Regions from separate parts of the Paenibacillus sp. MAHUQ-45 genome, predicted to be linked through region 2. Evidence: riboswitches for the same ligand, from Rfam matches in the RefSeq annotation. Region 2 holds a riboswitch; the other holds the start of a gene.
The links. Region 2 has a riboswitch for ZMP and ZTP ahead of AC3Y23_RS12355 (TIGR01440 family protein). Riboswitches for the same ligand answer to the same signal wherever they lie in the genome.
Positions count from the first base shown of each region.

Region 1: another riboswitch for ZMP and ZTP. It lies ahead of AC3Y23_RS05720 (DJ-1/PfpI family protein); the one in region 2 lies ahead of AC3Y23_RS12355 (TIGR01440 family protein).

Region 1 is NZ_JBYUPV010000002.1:441,071-452,328, reverse strand. Features, by position in the region: gene AC3Y23_RS05760 (TetR/AcrR family transcriptional regulator) at 146-745, shown strand; gene AC3Y23_RS05755 (cysteine hydrolase family protein) at 955-1,608, shown strand; gene AC3Y23_RS05750 (RNA polymerase sigma factor) at 1,610-3,235, opposite strand; gene AC3Y23_RS05745 (hypothetical protein) at 3,508-3,699, shown strand; gene AC3Y23_RS05740 (low molecular weight protein tyrosine phosphatase family protein) at 3,765-4,100, opposite strand; gene AC3Y23_RS05735 (hypothetical protein) at 4,196-4,540, opposite strand; gene AC3Y23_RS05730 (cupin domain-containing protein) at 4,754-5,794, shown strand; gene AC3Y23_RS05725 (chloramphenicol phosphotransferase CPT family protein) at 6,187-6,780, shown strand; ZMP/ZTP riboswitch at 7,139-7,218, shown strand; gene AC3Y23_RS05720 (DJ-1/PfpI family protein) at 7,277-7,849, shown strand; gene AC3Y23_RS05715 (GNAT family N-acetyltransferase) at 7,855-8,331, shown strand; gene AC3Y23_RS05710 (putative quinol monooxygenase) at 8,508-8,816, opposite strand; gene AC3Y23_RS05705 (helix-turn-helix transcriptional regulator) at 8,826-9,812, opposite strand; gene AC3Y23_RS05700 (DinB family protein) at 9,890-10,387, opposite strand; gene AC3Y23_RS05695 (hypothetical protein) at 10,496-10,660, opposite strand; gene AC3Y23_RS05690 (hypothetical protein) at 10,677-11,258, shown strand, end outside.
Region 2 is NZ_JBYUPV010000004.1:355,276-366,533, forward strand. Features, by position in the region: gene AC3Y23_RS12330 (FtsW/RodA/SpoVE family cell cycle protein) at 1-500, shown strand, start outside; gene spoIIR (stage II sporulation protein R) at 584-1,336, shown strand; gene AC3Y23_RS12340 (L-threonylcarbamoyladenylate synthase) at 1,493-2,767, shown strand; gene AC3Y23_RS12345 (manganese efflux pump MntP) at 2,870-3,442, shown strand; gene AC3Y23_RS12350 (low molecular weight protein arginine phosphatase) at 3,575-4,162, shown strand; ZMP/ZTP riboswitch at 4,209-4,291, shown strand; gene AC3Y23_RS12355 (TIGR01440 family protein) at 4,534-5,193, shown strand; gene glyA (serine hydroxymethyltransferase) at 5,250-6,497, shown strand; gene upp (uracil phosphoribosyltransferase) at 6,942-7,571, shown strand; gene wecB (non-hydrolyzing UDP-N-acetylglucosamine 2-epimerase) at 7,638-8,798, shown strand; gene AC3Y23_RS12375 (AtpZ/AtpI family protein) at 8,977-9,210, shown strand; gene AC3Y23_RS12380 (ATP synthase subunit I) at 9,221-9,580, shown strand; gene atpB (F0F1 ATP synthase subunit A) at 9,609-10,376, shown strand; gene atpE (F0F1 ATP synthase subunit C) at 10,482-10,694, shown strand; gene atpF (F0F1 ATP synthase subunit B) at 10,792-11,258, shown strand, end outside.

The sequences.
Region 1 (11,258 bases), on a different contig from region 2:
TGTCTATTATGTATTTCGTGTATTTCTCGTATTCAATGCTGTATAATAAAGTGACACGGTTTGAGAGATTGGAGTTGACATCAACACAATGAGTACACAAGTGGAACCGAGAGAAAAACTACTCAAAAAACTAATACATTCCGGGATGAAGGATGGATTCCAGCATTTGCGGATGGATGACATCGCCAAGCATATGGATGTAAGCCGAGCGACTATGTACAAATATTTTTCATCCAAAGAGGAAGTTATAGCGGGTGTCGTGCAAGTTTTTGTCGATTATATCGAAAGACTCGCAGATCGCAACCCCGAGGATGATGAGCGTTCGTTTGGGATCTGGTTCCAAAAGCTGTTCGACCAGACCGTATCACTCGTCGGTAAAGTCACCGACATCTTCCTCAAGGAGCTTCAGACGATCTACCCGGAGCTATACGATCAATTGAGAGCGGTTCTGAGCAGACGGGAACAACAAGCCCTCATCTTCTATCGCGAAGGAAAAGAAAAAGGTATCTTCAATCCCATCAACGAGCGTCTGATCCTGCTTCAGGATGATCTGCTGCTGCGGGAAATCATCAATATGAAATATCTGCTGCAAAACCAAATCTCCATCGAACAGGTGCTGTACGATTACTACAACCTCAAAAAAATACAGCTATTCAAAGCAGAGAAGCTCGATATCGTGGATGATTCGTTGATTGAACCGGTCATTCAGCACTTCGTGTATAAGTTTAATCGGTCGTTGTCTTGATAGAGGCTGTGAGGATGAGCAGAGAGTTTGCAAAAAGAAAAAGTTGACTTCGCAGATGGCGAGGTCAACTTTTTTTAAGGATTTTATCAGCGAAATATATGCTTTAAAGCTTTATTATGTCCATTTGGACATGTGTCAAAAGAATTCTCACCTTTTCAATTCGACAGCATAAATTAGGTAACATCTAAAATGCCTAGAGGTGGATGTAGATGATTTATTATTGTCCTTACTGTGTTCGTTTGATGGACTATGCAACAAGAAATAACCCAACGATCATTGATGAATGGAATTATGTCGTTGCTCCGCCTCCGCCTAAGCTGCAATTCGTTACAGTCGACCCAAAAACAAGTGCATTGCTCGTTTTAGATATGGAAGCGACGATATGCAATAATCCCCGCTGTATTGCATCCATCTCAACTATCAAACCGCTACTGACGAAAAGCCGTGAACACGGCATGTTAGTTATCTATAGCCTCACACATAATGGAAATGTCTCTGATATTGTTCCTCAGCTATCTCCCTTGCCTAATGAACCCGTTGTGAAATCAAACGTTGATAAATTTTATGAAACCGATCTCGATCAAATCTTAAAAGAGCACGGCATAAAAACCGTGATTGTTACCGGGTATGCCGCTAATGGTGCAGTCCTTCATACAGCGACAAGCGCTGCTTTTCGGGGATATCATGTCATTGTTCCTGTTGACGGAATTTCAGCGTTGAATCCGTATGCCGAACAGTATACATCTTGGCATATGTTGAATAGTCCGGGAACCCGGAACCAGGCCGTTTTAACTAAAGGAGATTGGATACAATTCGGGCAACCTAATATACTAGTACCGAATTCCCCATCCATGATGGGTTAAATTAACTCTCCCAAACCACAGTACAGATACGTTCTTTTTCATCCGCAGCAAGTTCCCTTAAATATCCATTTTTATATAAAATCCATAAAACCGATATGAATGGACTATATCCTGTTAGCAGATGATTGCGTTCGTTATCATTCACAAATGGAGGTATTTCTTTAGCCATTGTACTAATGTAATCATTGAAAGTCTTTTCAATTTCTTTTTTATTTAAAATTTCATCTGAACATTGCTGCAATATGTCATTAACGGCTTGCATCTGTGTTGCGGTGAAATACGGGATTAAAATTTTGAGATGTCCGTCTGCATTAGAGACATAGCTTTTACTAATGAGGCTGGATATAATTTCTTTGTCATAGTTATTCGGGACTTCCATATTAACGATAATCTCATGAACTCGTTTTAATTGTGACATTTCGGTTGGGCCAAAATTGCGATGTCCTCCCATAAATCCCAAATCAAACTGCAAAGCGTGCATGGAATCTGTAACCGGCAGTTTTACTCCGTTCCCCCCTCCTTGTATACAAAATTCACGAAGTTCGTCCGAAATATCGGAAGTAGTTTCAAGAATATCACTCATACGAATACTCGCACATGCCCAGTGCTTGCTTCCGTCTTTGCGCCGCGGAGAAGCATGTTGAAGACCCTTACTCTGTATAATATCAACGTCTATTTTCTGAATAGTTTGAAATATTACGATGGGAATGAGCTGCCATACCAAATAAGCATCATCGAAATCAGCTAAGGAATCATCAATTTCTTTGATTCTTGGTAACGCCTCCTTGATAACCAGATCAAACTGTTGTGCCATGGGTAGTGTATGTTCGAGGTGAAATCTTCGATCGGAGAGTAGATATTTGGCATCAGCTATAAAAAAGTTGGTCTGATATTTGCTTTTGCCGACCACTCTCAAATAATCCATATAGAGCAGCTTATCAATTTTATCTTCAAGATACACTGCCGCCACGCCGAGAGTTCTTGCGATTTCTTCCATAGTTAGCGCCTTACCGTGGCAAATCCAACAAATATTTTGCAAAAGCACATCTGTATGCAATCCACATGGATCATAATGTTGTCCCCAGCCATTCCGCCCCGTACTCAGTCGTATAGGGTTATAAATCCCAATCTGTTCTGTCATTTCAACTCTCTCCTTCAAATCCATTTTGACTTGGCTTAAATGCCACCTGACGGTCGAAGCAGAAATACCGAGAGTTCTTGCGATTTCGTCACCGCTTTTGTCCTCATAATAAAACATTATCGTAATGTCTCTTTTCGTTTTGCTGAGATACATGATCTCCTGCCGTAACTTTTCGGACAACTCTTGTTGTATGAGACTTTCCTCAATACTTCCGCCATCCTCCATGTAATCAAAAGCACTTGGGTTGTTTAATGCATCCCACACTGGCTTAGACTTACGTAAATATTTGGACCATGAATAACAACAAATGCGATAAATGTAGGCGTCCATGTTTTCAATACCTTTATCTACAATTGTCCTGTCACAGAGCGCGATAATAATATCCTGCGATAAATCTTCGGCGTTGTGATAATCATTTGTTTTTAAATATGCAAAGCCAAGTATCCTCTTCGCATATTCTTGAATGAGCGCTTCAGTAAAATCCACCCTCTCACCTGCCTTTCTGAGTACTCATTATATAAGTACCGTCAAAATTGATTTTGTTGGGAAAGTTTTGATTTTATTTTCACTCCAACAACATAAAGAAAAACCCACATCTTTTGAACATGAGTTTGGAATAACAAACTGAAGTGAACTAAATTCATCTTTAACTATAATTATAGTATCGAAAATGTTTTGAAAAATCATAAAATATCCCACACTTATAATAATAATGTTAAAAATAATGGAAAGTGATTCAAACTGGGAGGTGCTTAGTTGTGTTCCCCAAAAATCTAAATTCTGTCGAGGAAGATCATTCAAAGAAACGAATGGATGAAACGCAAATAGAACTACTAAAAAAACCTAAGAAAGGTGTTCTTCGACAACTGACTAATACATTATTAGCAGCAATTTTAGTGGTCGGCGTGTTGTTTTTATTTTTATGGATCATGGATACAATTAGATATTAGAATTGACCTGAGTCCTTATTTGTGAGGGCTCAGTTTCATTTTTCGCATATGGAAAATAATCAAATCTACTCCTCGTCAGGTTCTTCTATGTATTCATATACTCTCGATTTCAAAATCTCTATCAATTCCTCATCCATGAATCGATATTCATCTGGTATATCAAGACAGATTAATTGTTTACTTTTCAATTTGTCTGAAAATTTCTCCTGAAGCCTTCTCTTATGCTTCTTTTCCATCACAAAGATTATATCAGACCACCCAATGTGACCTTCCGTAACCTTAACTCGTGCACCTTCTTCTGTTCCAGCAGATCGAACCTCATAACCGTTCATAGCCTCGAAAATCTTCTCAGCTGTTAAGCTGCGCCACTTATTACGGCTGCAAATAAAGAGTAATTTAATACCTTTCACCTATCCTTTTGTGATTTACTGACAACTACAATCCATCTGGCATTTTCTTGTTCCCTCGATTTCGCGATATGTTTTGTAAGATATTCTTACAAAAACATGCCTGACGTCGGCTCTGTGAAAGGATTTTCTATTAGAATACTTAATGTGATTTGAACAACCACACTGACAAGAATAAAAATTAGGATCGCCCTATAAAAAGATACTGTAGACTCTTTAGATTTCATCATATCTTCGTAGTAAAGTACGATGAGATTCGGTCCGATTATTACATTGAGAACCATCATTATACCGCCAATTATTACATGGCCAATTCCAGTTAAAAATCCTTTGGTATAAAAGTCAGGAAAAATTACATGAAATAATAGAATAATGAGTACAGGTAAAATTATTGAACCAATCAAGCTAATGATAATTACTACAAACCCCTTCATTGTTAGGCTCAAAATTCCCCATCTCCCTTCCTTTAGATAATCTCCGACTCAGACCCAGCTACATTTGCTAATTTCAATTCATTTCCATCATATCACACCACTTCCAACTTACAATCTCCCTGCTCTGAATCGTTTCCATAAGATGTGGGTAATAATAACGCTATATCAATCTATTTACATGTATACGCAAATTCGAAATAAGGAGCGCCTACCATGACCTCTTACAAATACCGACTTGAACAAAAAAAACCTCACACTGGCACGGGCGGGGTTTCACGCGGAGCTTCAGTTCGGGATTTCCCCGCTTCCGTGGGCCTTGCTGGTGTATCCATGCGATTAGAATCGGGAGGTATGCGTGAACTGCATTGGCATGCTAATGCAGCAGAATGGGTTTATGTCATCAGTGGCTCCTGTCGTACGACAGTCATTCATCCTGACGGACACACGTATACCGATACGTTTGAGCCAGGAGATGTTTGGTATTTCCCGCGTGGTTATGGCCATTCCATTCAGGGACTGGGTCCAGAAGAATGTCACTTTATTCTGATTTTTGATAATGGGGATTTCTCGGAGGAACATACCTTTAGTATCACGGATTTCTTAACCCAAACACCTGACAACATTGTCGCCCAAAATCTCGGTATTACCGAAGAACGGGCAGCGCAGCTCCCTCAAGGAGAATCGTATTTTGTCAAAGGACCTGTACCGAATGACAGCTCCTCGAACGGAACATATCGCCGCAATTCAGAGCTAACATCAACACACCGTTATCCCCTGAGTGCCAAGCAGCCTCGGCGTGCTCCCGGAGGTGGAACCCAGCGTACTGTGACGGTCGAAGACTTTCCCATCTCATCCACGATGTCGGGGTCACTGATCGAACTTCAGCCGGGTGCACTACGAGAGATGCATTGGCATCCTAATGCGGATGAATGGCAATATTATATCAGCGGACAAGCTGAAATGACTGTATTTCTGGCAGAAGGCAATTCGGTTACAGAGCAGTTTGAGGCAGGGGACGTTGGTTATGCCCCGATGGGTGCGGGTCACTATATCAAAAATACAGGCGAGGAAGTCTGCCGCGTATTAATTGGATTCAACAATGCCCACTACGAAGCAATTGATCTGAGCGAATGGCTTGCGGGCAACCCCATTGACGTGCTGTCTACAAATCTTGAAATGTCCAGGGAAGAAGCAGCAAAACTGCCGAACGACACCCTTTTCATTGCTCCGGATCAAGGTAAGAAGCGGTCATAGTTCAGCTGACATGATATTGCGTTACTTCAAGCCCACAGAGGAAGACAGGCTAAGAGCCATTGAGGGGTTGTATAAGGACTGAAATAAGCAGAGCCACCGATAAAGGGCGGCTCTTTTATTATGCTCTACGGGGCTTGTAAGGCTTTTAATTAGCTATACCCATTGCCGAATGAATTGGTTTCTGATGTTACGGCAGAGTTTACCCTCCTTCGCTCCGCACAATTTTTTTCTAAAAATACCATGTGAGGGCACTCCTCCCAAAATTCATTAAGCTATCTGGCAGGATAGTTTAAACGTTCCTCGAATATTTTACCAGTTGGATAATCTAATGAAATTTGTTGAATTAAGGTTGTCTGAATGAAACGAAAATCTTATAGATAAGGGTGATTCATGTGAATCAAGGACTCATTGTGTTTTTGAACGGAACGTCAAGTTCTGGAAAGACCTCCATATCGACTGAACTGATAAATCAGAAAGAGATTCCTTTTTATCATTTATCAATTGATGATATTTTTAATAATTACAATGATTTTGTTAATAATAAATTTCCAGATGAACCTCCAAGAGGAATAGATCATCAAGTTGTCTCACAAATAGTTGATGATTCCATATTATCAGTGTACCATTCCACAATTAAATTGTTATCAGAACTAGGTTTTAATGTAATAGTAGATACCATAATCGCAAACGACAAGTATTTTAATGATTTTTATGATTTACTTGTTGATTATCCTATATTGTTTGTAGGCGTACGATGCTCGAAAGAAGAACTCACAAGAAGAGAGCAAAGTAGGGGAGATCGATTAATTGGACTAGCACATTCCCAGTTCGACAGAGTATATTCCTATAATGAATATGATCTTGAAGTAAATACGGAAAAGTTGAGTCCAATCGAATGTGCCGATAAAATATTAAGTTTTATTAAGTCCGATCAGGGTTACTCAGCATTTAAGAAATTAAGTAAAAGAGAGATTAGTGTTTCATAGTAGGCAAATGCATCAGATAACAACATAATCAAGCATTGGGGCTATTGCCCCCTCGGTCTGCCCACAAGATTTCGGAAATATTTGCTTCTCATCGTCATAACCGTATATCAACCCAAATTCCGGCATAAAGAGGTCGAAAGTAATCGCTGGGATCCCCTTATCGACGGACTATTGAATCAAATTGCGTCTAAACAGATACTCCCGGGAAACGTGGTCGGTCCAGTCCTTGCTTTTCATTTTGTTCGTGAACCTTATATGTATACAACTCAGTACAGATAATTTTCATTGGTACAATGAATAGATTAGATTATTTTATTTCTTGTTTTATTTGGATTCCTCAAATACAATAAAGTAAATATTTGGTGTGTGCAACTGGCGTAAACGTGGAGAACCACGAGGGAGCACATATTCATAACGCCGTACGCCTGGGCAAAGTATTTGATCTTTCGATCAAATACTTTTTTTATTTTTCATTGGGAGAGGTCAGGTGCTAGTGATGAAAATGGCTTACATTCTTTTCGACAAGATGACTACGTTGGATTTTGTAGGTTTTTATGAAGCTGTGACATGGATGGGAATTTTAAAGGCAAAAGAAAATGTATCATGGGATTTTTGTTCGAATAAAGAACAGATCACAGACGATCGGGGTTTGACTTTAAAAATTGATCATGTCTTACCTGATTTATCAATCTATGATTTGATATTTATTCCTGGAGGATTATCAACAAGACAACTTAGATACGACACTAATTTTATTTCATGGATTGAGACTGCACGAGATGTTGAATACAAGGTGTCCGTATGCACAGGGGCATTGATTTTGGGTGCAGCTGGTTTTTTAAACGGGAAAAAAGCGACGACAAATACATCCGCATATGAACTTTTAGCACCTTATTGCTCCGAGGTTGTTAAAGAGCGTTTCGTAAGGGATGGAAATGTTTTTACAGGGGGAGGAGTGTCCGCTTCAATTGATTTGGGGCTATATTTAATAGAAACGCTTACCAACGACAACGTGGTTCGACAAGTTCAAGAAAAGATGGATTATCCATATTATCCTGCAAGGAGGTAACTATATTGAGTATTAGATCATTGGTGAAAAACGACCAAGTTCATGTTGAAAAAATCATGACCGAGCACCCTCTTCAGTTCCCCAAGTTTATCATAGACAAATATCCCCCACGCTGGCATACATTTTTGATAGTACAGGATTATGAACTCTGTGGGTACTATGTTAGTTTAGCAAATACTGGTGAAGTAATCGGTCATGCAGGATATATACTCAATGATGAACTTGGCTTATACGAAATAGTTGGTGTTGCTGTATCAAAAAATTTTCAGCGCCAAGGGATTGGGAACGCCTTAATTAATCATATTTGCGGCAAAATAAGTGAGCTGGGCAATAAGCAAGTTATCCTTTATACATTGGGTCATGTTGGAAATGAAGCCACATTGATGTTCTATAGAAATATTGGCTTTGAAATGGTTAATTACGAGAAAGATTTTTTTGAATCCGATTACGATAGGGTCACTTTTGCTAGAACATTTTTATGAAGGAGTAATCAGTACAGAGTGGGCTGGCAAAATGGAGATGTCCTCTAATGAACGTTAACAACGGTGACAAAAAAAGAATACTTAAAAAGTGGGGACAGTAATAGCGACAGCCCCACTTCTCTTTCTCTTGTTAATCAAACAATCAAGCAAAAACTTGTACTATATTCAGCCCTGCATTACACGCCCAATCCCTTACCACCCACAGGACGAAGTCGAACCGGCTCGACTGCTGCGATTAGAGGCTTCGCGCGCTGTATGACGGCAAGTACTTCTTCGTTCTTGAGAGAATCAGCATGAGCCTCAGCATCACGCCACAGTTCGGTCACCCAGATCACATCAGGATCATCTACGGATTCATTGATAATATAGAGCTCGCAGCTCTCCATATTATTGAGACTCCGGGAAGCCTCCAGCAATAATGAGGTGAGTTCCTCCCGCTTTCCAGGGTGGGCCGTCATTTTACCAAACATCGTAAACTTGTTCATTTTATTTCTTCATCCTTTCTCTTTATCTTTTTGCATCCCTTCATAGTGCTGAAACATTTCCAGACTGACCTCCATCATTCGATCGATCAGCATTGGCGGCTCAAGGATCTTAAGTGACCTCCCGAACGGTAGAAGAAAGTACGGCACGTATCTTAGCGACTGCTCCTCTAACTGAAAGAGAACTTCACCGGGCGGCTTGCGTTCGAGTATTGAATGTCCGAATAACCAGTGCTTGCATATTTCGTTTAGTGCGCGTTCGTGTCCCTGGATTCTTACGATGACTTGCGTCTCAGTTTCCAGTGGATTTGGTAGTAAAGAGTGCAAGAGGAAATCTCGCGGGGAAAAAGCTGCTGGACGCTCGAAACGGGTATTTGCTGCTTCCAAATGAACTATACGATCCACGCGGAAGCTGCGAATCTCTTGTCTCAAATGACAAAATCCGACAACGTACCAATTTCCTTTCCAATGCACAATACCGTAAGGATCTAGGACCCGATGGCTGGAAGCCAGATCTGCTCCTTTGGCGTAGTCCAACTTCAACGACTCTCCATGGGCTGCTGCCTCCTCCAAGTGTTGGAGGAACTCAAGCTCTCTACCTTGCGCGGGTGTCTGGATCACTGCAAGCCCCTTGCTATGTCTGTTTATCCATTCGAGCTGCTCTTCATTGGTGTACAGCTTCAGTTTATCGACCGCACGTACTAACGCTTCCGTGAACGGATAGCCCGCTTCCTGGGCAAAGACGGATGCATGTACGAGCGCAATTTGCTCTTCGGAATCGAAGAGCAGCGGGGAATCTATGAACTCTCCGAGAAGTCGATAACCGCCGTTTGGACCGGAATCGGCAATAATCGGGGCTCCGCTGGCACACAATGAATCAATACATCGGTATACTGTGCGAACATGAATCTCCAATTCGTCCGCAAGCTGCTGCGCCGTCACCCGCTTCCCTGAACGAAGGAGCCACAGAATGGATAGCATATTATCCGCTTTGGACATGCCGTTATTCACTCCCTAAAGCTTTTCTTGAAAGAGCATATCGTCTGCCCTTTCTAATAGTTCCATTGTAAAGGAATTTAGACTAAGGGAGCTATCCCTTTCTCGATCCAATGGTCGTAAGTCGGACCGTAGACATCAGGCAATTGAAGGCCAGCTTGGCGCATGAGAACCGTCATCTGTCCGCGATGGTGCGCTTGGTGCATCATCGTGAATCGAAGGGAACCTCCGTTCAACCAAGCTTCCTGGTGAATGATAACCGATTCGTGCAACGTAGCGTCATTCCACTGTGTTCGAACGGCATTCACAAGTTCCCCGCTAATCCTCCGATACTCCGAGGCTATAAACGCTGCAGAAGCTGGAGCCACTTCGCCTCCGGAAGGAGCATCGAATACGAGACCCAATGATGTCATGAAATGCAGTGAGTGAACCAGATGCCAGGCGATTTGTCCAAGAGTTCGTCTGCCTTCGATAACCTCCTGACCAAGAGAATCTTCAGTAAGTGCATCTAGTACATTGGCGGTTATTTCCGCTTCCCTTGTCCATTCCACCACAAAATCTTCAATTCTAGTAAACATATTTATTCCTCCATTTCATCATTGGCTTTAGGCTTTACAAGCATACAAAAAAATCACTGACAGTTACGGTCAGTGATTGTTCGTTGGTCTGGAAAAATAATTTTCGATCTACCATTTAATGGACCTAGCAATGCTCATCGCTTCGTCTTCTGTAAACGGAATTACCGTGGCCTCACCGCCACCCGCACCGTTAGCGCTTCCTTGAATGACTATTTTCCAATCCCCATTTCTCAGGTAAATCCTACAACCATCAAACTCCTTTACGACGACCATTTGGGCTGGGATTCCGTTGGGTATAGCATATCCAGGTAGTGCATTTAGTGCAGAAGATATAAAATGGAAATTATCTGATCCTATTTTACTTAAGGGTGGATTTTCTTTAAGGTTAACTTCTGATAATATATTGAAAATGAATGAAGAAGTTTTTGATAAAATCATAATTGATATAGATAAGAGAATAATAAAAAGAAACATAAATCCATTATACTTACAATTTTATTCTGGAGAGCAAAATGGGATTTCCATAATGGAATCACCGATAGCTCCCAAGAATAAAGTGATATTAGGAAAGGAGTATTCTTACTCTTATAAAATTTTAGATTTAAATCATATTATTACTAATGATATCCGAGCAGAATTGATTTACCCTGATGAAATAAGGAACTTTATAGAAATAGTGAATGTGAAAGTTAATCCTGACATATATACAGAAGAGCAAATAAAGGAAGAGTATAGAGGTAAAGTGGATGAAGAAAAATTAAACGGACTAAAGATTTATGAAATCCAAAGTACATATATCATAAAGAAACAAGGGAGTATAATTTTTCAACCGGAAATAAAACTCTTTTTTGATAAATACGCACACAGTTTA
Region 2 (11,258 bases):
CCACGGCAGATGCAAGTTATCATACCAAGAATGCTAAAATTGCTATCGCTTCCGGCGGTATGGGCGGGGAAGGCTATATGAACGGGGACTCTGTACAGGCCGGACGGGTACCTTATACGTACTCGGACGCTATCTTTGTACAGATCGCTGAAGAATTTGGTTTCTTGGGTTCTGCGTTTGTCCTGCTGCTCTTCTTTATTCTCATCCATCGAATGATTGTGATTGCGCTGGAGTGCCGGGAACGAAGTGGTACATTCCTGATAATTGGCGTTGCAGCTATGTTGCTATATCAGATTCTTGAAAATATCGGGGCGTTCATCGGATTGATGCCGCTCACCGGGATTACACTCCCTTTCATCAGTTATGGCGGAACTTCAGTGCTCATCAACATGGCTGCTATGGGCATTGTAATGAGCGTACATCTGCACGGAGGCGAGGCCCAGCCCGATTTACCTGTGCCTTCGGCTGGCTTGGCCAATTCCCGAATGCTAAAGGTTTAATTTGATAGATTACTAGGTTTGGCTTCTCTCTCTCTTGGACATACTGACGAATATGAGAGGTTAAGAGAGAGGGGCGGGCCGATATGAATAGCAATCCAGGTCATAAAGGAGATTCATTGCGTGTTACCTTTAAGTATACTGCCATTTTAATTTGTTTTTTTATGGTGATTCTCATGATGTGGGAAGGACAGAAAACGGATGCGGCCGTAGCTGAGTCGTCCATTCCTACGGAGTCGATCCGCCTGCGGATTCTGGCCAACTCGGATGGAACCCAGGATCAGCTTGTTAAACGTCAAATTCGTGATGCGGTGGTAGCCCAAATGAACCAATGGGTGTCTGGACTTGAGGACCCACAAAGTCTGGAGCAGGCCCGGGTCTTAATCCGTCGGCATCTGCCTGAGCTGAACACTTTGGTCGGTCAAGAACTAGAGCAGCGGGGCATCGATTATTCATATAATGTGGAGCTCGGCGTGGTTCCGTTCCCTACCAAAATGTACGGTGGCAAGGTGTATCCGGCTGGTGACTATGAAGCCTTACGAATTACACTGGGCGCGGGCAAGGGGCAAAACTGGTGGTGTGTCCTGTTTCCACCTCTCTGCTTCATAGATGCCGGGTCCGGGGATGCCGCAGCACCTGCGGCTGCCAAGGTGAAGACTGTATCTGCTGCCGGAGCGGAAGGTAAGGCTATCAACAAAGCTCTGGGTGAAAAGGCTGCGCAAGGAGACAAATCGACTACAGATCAGAATGGCGAGTCAGGAGAAACGCCTGCGGTGAAATTCTTCGTTTGGGAGCTGCTGCAAAACCTGTGGAACTGGATCAGTGGATTGTGGTCCTGAGGGCGGATATGGTAGTATTTTAAAAGCTGAGCGTCGCGGCTCCACAGGGTGGGGTCGTTTTTTAAAAGTTCAAAAGCAGCGTGATTTTGCCTGTTTTTATACGAAAATGCTCTGCTTGTAATCATTACTCTACTCTTTGGAAAGCTTGTGATATGTATGGAAAAGAACATCGAGACCAAGTTTGCCCTTCCACGGCAGACAGGAAATATAAAGGACACTAAGTACTGGAAGCTTCATCTGCTGAATGAGACGACAGAGGTTTCGCTAATAGAAAAAGAAGAAGATCATGCCACGATTTCTGCAACTGGGGCTTCGCTTATAGAAGAAGAAGCAAACCATGCTGCAATTACCGCAGCAGCAGCGCTTCTCCGGGAAGGAGGAACCGTAGCGTTTCCTACGGAAACTGTGTACGGCCTCGGGGCTGACGCCCGGAATACGGCAGCGGTTGAGGCGGTGTTCGCGGCAAAAGGACGCCCATCCGACAATCCGCTCATTGTGCATATCGCGGATCAGAAGGCGCTGGATGAATTGGTGGAGGAGGTTCATCCAACCGCGACAGCGTTGATGGAAGCCTTCTGGCCTGGCCCGTTAACGCTTGTGCTTCCCGTTCGGCCTGGCGTATTGTCCCCGAGAGTGACAGCGGGACTGGATACTGTCGGCATTCGTATCCCTAGTCATCCAGTGGCACTTTCACTGCTGCGTGAGGCCGGCTGTCCGGTAGCTGCGCCTAGCGCCAATCGTTCGGGCCGCCCGAGTCCGACGCTCGCCTCACATGTTATGGAAGACTTGAGCGGATTCATCGACGCTGTCGTCGATGGCGGTGCCGCCGGCGTCGGACTGGAATCGACGGTGGTACAGGTCCTGCCGGAAGGCACGGTGGCCGTGCTACGTCCCGGCGGAATCACCGCCGAGCAGCTGGCGGCGGTGGCTGGAGCGGGCGCTGTAGATACCGCGCCCGCCCATGCAGCCGAAACCGCAGCTGCGCCTGCGGTCTCGGCTGCGGGCCTGCCCGCTGGCGACAGCGCGGGCGAAGACAATGGCCCGGCTCCGCGTGCGCCGGGCATGAAGTACACGCACTACGCGCCGCGCGGCTGGCTCGGCGTTGTGCGCGGGTCTTCGCCGCAAGCCGTGGCGAAGACTGCGGCAGAGCTGCTGCAGGCGGCGCAGACTGACGGCGGGATCACGGGGCTGCTCCGCTTCGAGGAGCATGCCGCTTTCTATCCCGCCTCTCCTGCTGCCTGCGTGGTGTCCCTCGGCTCGATTCACTCGCCGGAGGAAGGAGCCCGCTCCCTATATGCCGCGCTGCGGCGCTTCGATGAGGCGGGAGCGACCTACATTCTGGCCGAGGCTTGTCCGGAAACCGGCCTCGGCGCTGCCATTATGAACCGGCTTATGAAAGCCGCCGGCGGAACTGTGATCGCGGTCGAGTAATCTCCCGCCCAGTGCCCATGCCCTTTTTCCCTGTTGTCATGTTTACCTTCTTGTCCGCATATTGTGGTTGTACAAGACATTTGCGATTTTGGGGGTATGGCCATGGGCTTAGGAGAGGTATATGCCGGTTGGGGACAGGTTGTAACGATTGCCATTATGGCAATTGCGCTGGGAATGGATGCTTTCTCCCTCGGAGTAGGGATCGGAATGAAAGGTATCCGCCTGCTGCATATCCTGCAGCTCAGCCTGCTTATTGCTTTCTTTCATGTGCTTATGCCTTTGCTCGGTCTAGTGACAGGGAGCTACGTCGGAAATTTATTGGGACAGGTTACCACCTATGCTGCCGGAGGGTTGCTGCTCCTTCTGGGCGGGCATATGATCTTTAATTCCTTTCGCTCGGGCGATGACAGTCCCAGGGTTTGGGATCATCGCACCTTTTGGGGGATGCTGTTGATCTCGCTCAGTGTCAGCGTAGATTCTTTTTCGGTAGGTGTATCTTTAGGGATGTTCGTGGACAGTATTCTACTGACTATACTGGCTTTTGGCATTTGCGGCGGGCTAATGTCGATTACAGGTTTGCTGCTGGGGCGGCATGTCAGTCGTGGGCTTGGTACGTACGGCGAGGCGATTGGCGGGGCGATCCTATTGGGGTTTGGCTTGCTGTTCATCTTCTGATACAATAACGGCACCGGAAGTATTCTAACTAATTATGTCTTCTGCCCATAGTTTTTGCCCAATCAAGTGATTTGAACGGTACTGAAAACTATGGCGGAATGAATTTAAATATTTATTGGGAGGTGGATAAACATGCTGCATATTTTATTCGTCTGCACCGGCAATACCTGCCGCAGTCCTATGGCAGAAGGGCTTCTGCGGAAGTATGCCAAGGCGCGCGGAGTGGAGCTGGAGGTGCGGTCTGCAGGAGTATCCGCCATTTCAGGCTCATCCATATCCAGACATGCTGCGGCGATACTGCGGGATGAGGGTGTGCTTGATCTCATGCAGTCCTCTCAGCTTACAGGTCAACAAGTAGCCTGGGCGGATCTTGTGTTAACACTGACAGGTAGTCACAAGCGGCATTTACTGCAATATTTTCCAGATGCCGTGACGAAGACATATACGCTGAAAGAATATGTACATGATGAAGCGTCAGTCACTGAAGATATCGAGGAGCTGGATAGCCTCTATGCAGAAGCAGAAATGTCCATTGCTCTTGGAGGGGAACCGGATGCTGCCGCACTGCAGCGGATCATCGAGATTCGTCAACGCATTCCGAGCTTTGATATTTCTGATCCCTTTGGTGGCAGTCGTGATGATTATGAGCTAACAGCTGCCGAGATCCGCAAGGCGCTGCATAGCCTGCTGGATAAGCTACAGTCTGTAAGACGTTTGTAAAGAAGGTTGATTTTCGGCTCTCTTTGCTTTAAGATGTAAGAAATATCGGTTCCGATGTAACTGGCGACAACTGTGGATCAAACCACGATGGAGCATCGGAATAAACGGCCGGTCGCCTGGGCAAAAGAGCAAATCCGCAGCTACCTGCGGACTGCTCTTTTTTGTTTGAAATAGATGGAATTATCTGACTATTAGATATGTATCCTTATATTTCTTACTTACAGATATGGGTGGTTTATAGCGTAATAAGAGTATCTGCCAGCCTCCGAAAGTCTTGGACTTTCGCTTCCTGGAGAGGTACAGCCGTATCTGTCCCTGAAGCGAAAGTGGTGATGATGAGGTATCGTCATAACATTTTAGGAGGTAGGGCAATGGATGAAATGAAGCAGAACAATTCTTGGGAAGAGCGCGCGGTTAACCCTGCAGGATCTGTCGGGGAAGAAGATCATTCTTCAGACAATGCACGCTTGCTCTCTGAGGCTACTGCCACTGTGGTTCGAGAGCTTGCTACGGCAGGGAAGCTGGGTCCCGGCAAGATTCTTGTAGTTGGAGCTAGCACCAGCGAGGTAGCCGGTGCCCGGATCGGGACTGGCGGAGCGCTGGCTGTGGCAGAGCAATTGCTTGCTGGCATTACTGAGGTAGCTGATGAACTCGGATTCCATCCGGTGTATCAATGCTGTGAGCATTTGAATCGTGCCTTGGTGATGGAGCGCTCTTTGCTGGATCGGTTAGGGTTACAGGAGGTTGCAGCTGTGCCGATTCCCGTCGCAGGAGGTTCGATGGCTGCTGCTGCCTATCGCTCCATGAAAGACCCTGTGCTGGCAGAAACCGTACAGGCTCATGCTGGTATTGATATCGGGGAGACGCTGATCGGCATGCATTTACGACGTGTGGCCGTGCCTTTCCGTCCTAGCCTGCGTTACATTGGAGAAGCTAGAGTGAACGCTGCATGGAGCAGACCTGCCTTGATCGGCGGCGAACGTGCCGTCTACCGGACACAGGAGCAAAGCGGAACCCCGCTCTGCGAATAACTTAATGGTTTTCACTAAACACAACATAAACACAATACTAGGGAGGAAATAAGAACATGGAACAATTGCGTAAGAGTGACCCGGCAGTACTGGAAGCGATGGGATTGGAGCTGAAACGTCAGCGCGCGAATATTGAGCTTATTGCCTCTGAGAATATCGTCAGCGAAGCTGTTATTGAAGCTATGGGTTCGGTGCTTACCAACAAATATGCTGAAGGCTACCCGGGCAAGCGTTTTTATGGTGGTTGTGAAGATGTAGACATCGTCGAAGATCTGGCTCGCGACCGTGCTAAGCAACTGTTTGGTGCAGAGCATGTCAATGTACAACCGCACTCTGGTGCACAAGCGAATATGGCCGTTTATTTGGCAGCCCTGAAGCCTGGTGACACTGTACTTGGTATGAACCTGGCTCATGGTGGTCACTTGACACACGGTAGCCCGGTTAATGCTTCCGGCTTGCTTTATAACTTCGTTGCTTACGGTGTGCAAGAGGATACTTTCCTTATTGACTATGATGAAGTGCGCAAAGCCGCTTTCAAACACCGTCCTAAATTGATCGTAGCTGGTGCAAGTGCTTATCCGCGTACCATTGATTTTGAAAAACTCGCTGCTATTGCCAATGATGTTGGCGCATTGTTCATGGTAGACATGGCTCACATCGCAGGTCTGGTTGCTGCAGGTTTGCACCCGAACCCAGTTCCACATGCTCACTTTGTAACAACTACAACACACAAAACGCTGCGTGGACCACGCGGTGGCTTGATCATCTGTAAACAACCTTGGGCAGCTGCAATTGATAAAGCTGTATTCCCAGGCACGCAAGGTGGACCACTGATGCATGTGATTGCTTCCAAGGCGGTTGCCTTCGGTGAAGCATTGCAGCCATCCTTCAAGACTTATGCCGAAAATGTTATCAAGAATGCTAAGGTATTGTCCGAGACATTGCTTGGTGAAGGCATTAACATTATCTCTGGTGGAACAGACAACCACTTGATGCTGATTGATACCCGCAACTTGGGTATTACCGGTAAAGAAGCGGAAAAGGTACTGGATTCCATTGGTATTACCGTGAACAAGAATGCTATTCCGTTCGACCCAACTAGTCCATTTGTAACTAGCGGTATCCGTCTGGGTACTCCTGCGGTTACTTCTCGTGGCATGGATGAGAAAGCGATGAGTGTTATTGGCCGGATCATTGCGAATGTGCTCAAGAATCCGAAGGATGAAGCGATCTTGACTGAGGCTGGCCGCCAAGTGGCTGAGCTGACAGATCAATACCCGCTGTACCCTGAATTGAAATACTAATCTGTATAATAATTTCAGTATTTGTACTGCCTTTCTGCCTCCGTGGGCCGGGATTCCGGCTCTACGGAGGTTTTTTTGTTGCATAATGTTCACAACTGGAAGATTGATTATGGATTGAAATGTATTGAAATCAATCATGAAAGTTCATGGAATTTTCAATAAAAAGCGTGATGAAATTGTGAAAAGTATGAAAAAGCTGAAGTTGTGCAGACTAAAGCACGTTTTCACAAGGTTGCAATAGACATTAGATGCATTTTAAATCCTTCCTCTGGATAATGATGTAATAATTGAACTGTTTTCGAAGAGTATTGTTGTAGTTTCTGTCGTAGGGTGAAAAGCGGCGGCGGTGATGATATAATAGATGAGATTTAGCCACAGAACAGGTGCAAAGCGCTTACTAGGGCTTGAGACTAAAGACTTTATAATTACCGGAGGGACAAGTTAATGGGAAAATTGGTGATTTGCGATCATCCTTTGATTCAACACAAACTGACATTTATTCGCGACGTGCGGACTAACACTAAGGAGTTCAGAGAGCATGTTGATGAAGTTGCCACATTGATGGCTTACGAGATTACACGCGATATTCCACTGGAGACAATAACCGTGCAGACGCCGGTTGCTGAGACACAAAGCAAGGTGATTTCCGGAAGAATGCTGGGACTGGTTCCTATCCTTCGTGCTGGACTTGGTATGCTGGAAGGCGTATTGAAGCTGCTGCCTGCAGCCAAGGTGGGTCATGTGGGCTTGTTCCGCGATCCGGATACGTTGCAGCCTGTTGAGTATTACGTCAAGCTTCCTACAGATGTGCAGGAGCGCGAACTGATTGTCATTGATCCAATGTTGGCTACTGGCGGTTCGGCCATTGCTGCTATTACTTCACTGAAGAATCGTGGCTGTACCCAAATTAAAATGATGAACCTGATCGCTGCACCGGAAGGTGTTGCTGCTGTGCATGAAGCTCACCCAGATGTGGACATTTATGTAGCCGCATTGGACGACCATTTGAATGAACATGGTTACATCATCCCGGGACTTGGCGATGCTGGTGACCGCCTGTACGGAACAAAGTAATCACGAATACTATAACTGAAGCTTATCTAGAAACAATTGCAACTATGGAGAAAGTGGGTAGGGGATATGTCCAAAATTAAAGTAATGACGATTTTCGGAGTGCGCCCCGAGGCGATCAAGATGGCACCCCTGGTTCTTGAGCTGGGGAAACATCCCGAACATATCGAATCTATCGTGTGTGTAACGGCCCAGCACCGTGAATTGTTGGATCAGGTGCTTGAGGTGTTCAAGATTACACCGGATTATGATCTGGATGTTATGAAAGACCGCCAAACCTTGAACGAGATTACCATTCGGGTGCTGGAAGGATTGGAGCCGGTACTTCGTGAGGCCAAGCCTGATCTGGTACTGGTACATGGTGACACGCTGACTACATTCCTGGCCAGTTATGCTTCATTCCTGCAACAAATTCAGGTGGGTCATGTGGAAGCAGGACTTCGGACCTGGAACAAACTCTCCCCTTATCCCGAGGAGATGAACCGTCAGCTGACAGGGGTTTTGGCCGATTTGCACTTTGCGCCGACAGACTGGTCCGCAGGCAATCTGAGACATGAGAACAAAAAAGAATCAAGTATTTATATCACAGGCAATACGGTAACCGATGTGTTTCAATATACCGTACAGCCGGACTACCAGCATCCTGTATTGGAATTTGCGTCAGGAAAAAGACTTATTTTGATGACGGCGCACCGCAGAGAATCACAAGGCGAGCCGCATCGTAATATTTTCCGGGCCGTAAAAAGAATCGCTGATGAGTTCGAAGATGTAGCCATTGTGTATCCTGTGCATCCGAGTCCAGCAGTTAAGGAACCGGCGCATGAGATCCTCGGCGGACACCCGAGAATCAAGCTGATTGATCCACTAGATGTCGTAGATCTGCATAATTTCTATCCGCATACCCACTTGATTTTGACCGATTCTGGCGGCCTGCAGGAGGAAGCTCCTTCATTCGGAGTACCTGTATTGGTGCTACGTGATACCACGGAACGCCCGGAAGGGATCGAGGCCGGAACACTGGAGCTTGTGGGGACGGACGAAGAGAAGGTGTATCAACGGACACATGCTCTGTTAACTGATCAGGAGCTCTATCAATCCATGAGTCAGGCCGCAAATCCATATGGAGACGGCAAGGCATCCGAGAGAATTGTCAATGCGATTTTGCATCATTTTGGAGTGGTTGAGGAGCGTCCGGAAGAGTTTCACAGAATGTTCACAAAAAATAAATAAAATCATTAAAACTAATATTCTGAATGAAATAAAATCAACATACAGTGAAACTGTACGGTTTATATGGTTTTGGAACGTTTTGCTGTGATTATTTTCATGTTTTCAAGGGTTTTTGAGCAATGTTCAACGAATTGACAAAGAGTCTGAGAATTCAGTAAAATTAGTTGGGATTGTAGCCATGAAACAGGAAAAAGACAGGGAAAGCCTTGGACGTACTGCTCTTGTCATTGGAAGTGCAGGTACCTTGTTAGCCGCTTACATTATTATAGGTTTCTTTCTCGCCAAATGGCTGAGAGACCTGATGGACGGTCACAATTATTGGCTGGCTATAGGCACGATCACCGGTATGATATTGGGGATTGTGAATGTGGTCCTGTTAATCAAAAAATTTTTGGGGGAGCAGAATGGATAATATGACTCCCATGATCAATACTGTCACCAGAGTGACCCTTGTCCTTATGGCAGGACTGGTAATGGGATGGGCTCTTCATCACGAGACCCGGACTGTTACCCTGGGCATGGCTCTGGGGCTGGTGGCGGGATTGGTAAATTTCCGATACCTGGCCGTTAAGGTCAGACGGGTAACGCAGAGTATTGCGAACAAGGAAGGGAATGCCTTCAATCTTGGTTTTGTCACACGGATTTGCTTCGCCATTTTGGTCACTATGTTCTCGGTCAAAATCGAGCATTTCTCGCTGGAAGCAACCATAGCCGGCCTATTTATTCCCCAGCTTCTCGCTATTCCTGCGGGAATATATCTGAGCATCAAGAAAAAAATGTAACCAGATTAAAGAGAAAGGGGGAGATGCTATGCATGCTATGCCGAAAATCATGCTTGGGGGAATTCCGATAGACTTGTCCGTCGTGCTGATGCTGCTGATCAGTTGTACAGTAGTGTTCGTTCTGGTCATGCTGTCGGTTCGTAATCTATCCGTGGAGAATCCTTCCAAACTTCAGAACTTTATGGAATGGGTTGTGGAGTTTGTACAGGGAGTCATTGGAAGTGCGATGGATCTGAAGAAAGGGAAGCCTTATATCTCTTTGGGACTAACCTTAATCCTGTTCATTTTCGTATCCAACTTGCTCGGACTGCCGTTTTCAGTCGTGACTGAGGCACATGGACCGGTTACTGTATTCGGACATGTGATTGAAGCTACGAAGAACCTTGCACATGGTGACCACGTTGAGATCCTTTGGTACAAATCGCCGACAGCAGATATCAATGTCACTGCGGGGCTGGCACTTATTGTGTTTGTACTAATGAACTACCTGGGCATCAAGCTCAACGGCAAGCATTATTTCAAACACTTTGTTGAGCCGTTTCCAATTTTCTTGCCGCTTAACATTATTGAGAACTTGGCCAAGCCTATCGCTTTGGCAATCCGGCTTTACGCGAACATTTTCGCGGGTGAGGTTCTGATTACTGTTATTCTGAAGCTGGGGGTTCTCAGTATACCGTTTCTGGCTGTATGGCAGGGCTTCAGTATTTTCGTTGGGGCACTGCAGGCGTTTATCTTTACGATTCTGACGATGGTATACATCGCGCAGATGACGATTCACGAAGAAGAAGCACATTAATGAGCTGTCGTGAAGACAAACGGCAGCCGCCGATCGTACCTTCGCGGGAGATATGTTATATCATTAAACACAATTTGAACCGAAATTAAAGGAGGATATTTACAAATGGAATTTTTGGCAGCAGCAATCGCGGTTGGTTTGGGCGCACTTGGCGCAGGTCTTGGTAACGGTATGATCGTTAGTAGAACGGTAGAATCCATCGCTCGTCAACCGGAAGCTCGTAACGCCCTGCAAACGACTATGTTTATCGGTGTAGGTATCGTCGAGGTTATTCCTTTGGCCGCAACAGTTATTGCATTCCTGATCATGTTTTCTTAATAAACCGTACCTACGGTTTGGCGGGGAGGGCAAGTGCCATCCGCGCCTTACTTTTGTATACGTCCGCAAGACGCGGTAATGGAAGGGAGTGACCTCAGTGGATATCGTTTGGACAAATATCGTTTTTTCAATCGCTGCGTTTTTGATTCTATATTTCCTGCTGAGCAAATTTGCGTTCAGTAAATTGTTCGGGATTATGGAGAAACGCCGTGAGCTGGTAATGCAGCAGATGGACGAAGCGGCGAAGACCAGAGAGCAGGCGGTCGCGTACGTGGAAGAGCAAAAGCAGGCGTTGAACAACGCACGCCAGGAAGCTCAGAACATCATCCAGCAATCCCAGATCACGAGCAATCAACAAATGGACAAGATTCTGGAGCAAGCCAAATCCGAAGCTTCTCGCATCAAGGACGAGGCTGTCCGGGATATCGAGAACGAGAAGAACAAAGCTGTCGAAGAACTTCGCAGCGAGATTGGTACAGCATCCGTACGGATTGCTTCCAAGCTGATCAAGAAAGAAGTAAGCGCGAGCGGCGAACAGGAGCAGCTTGTTGATCAATACCTCAA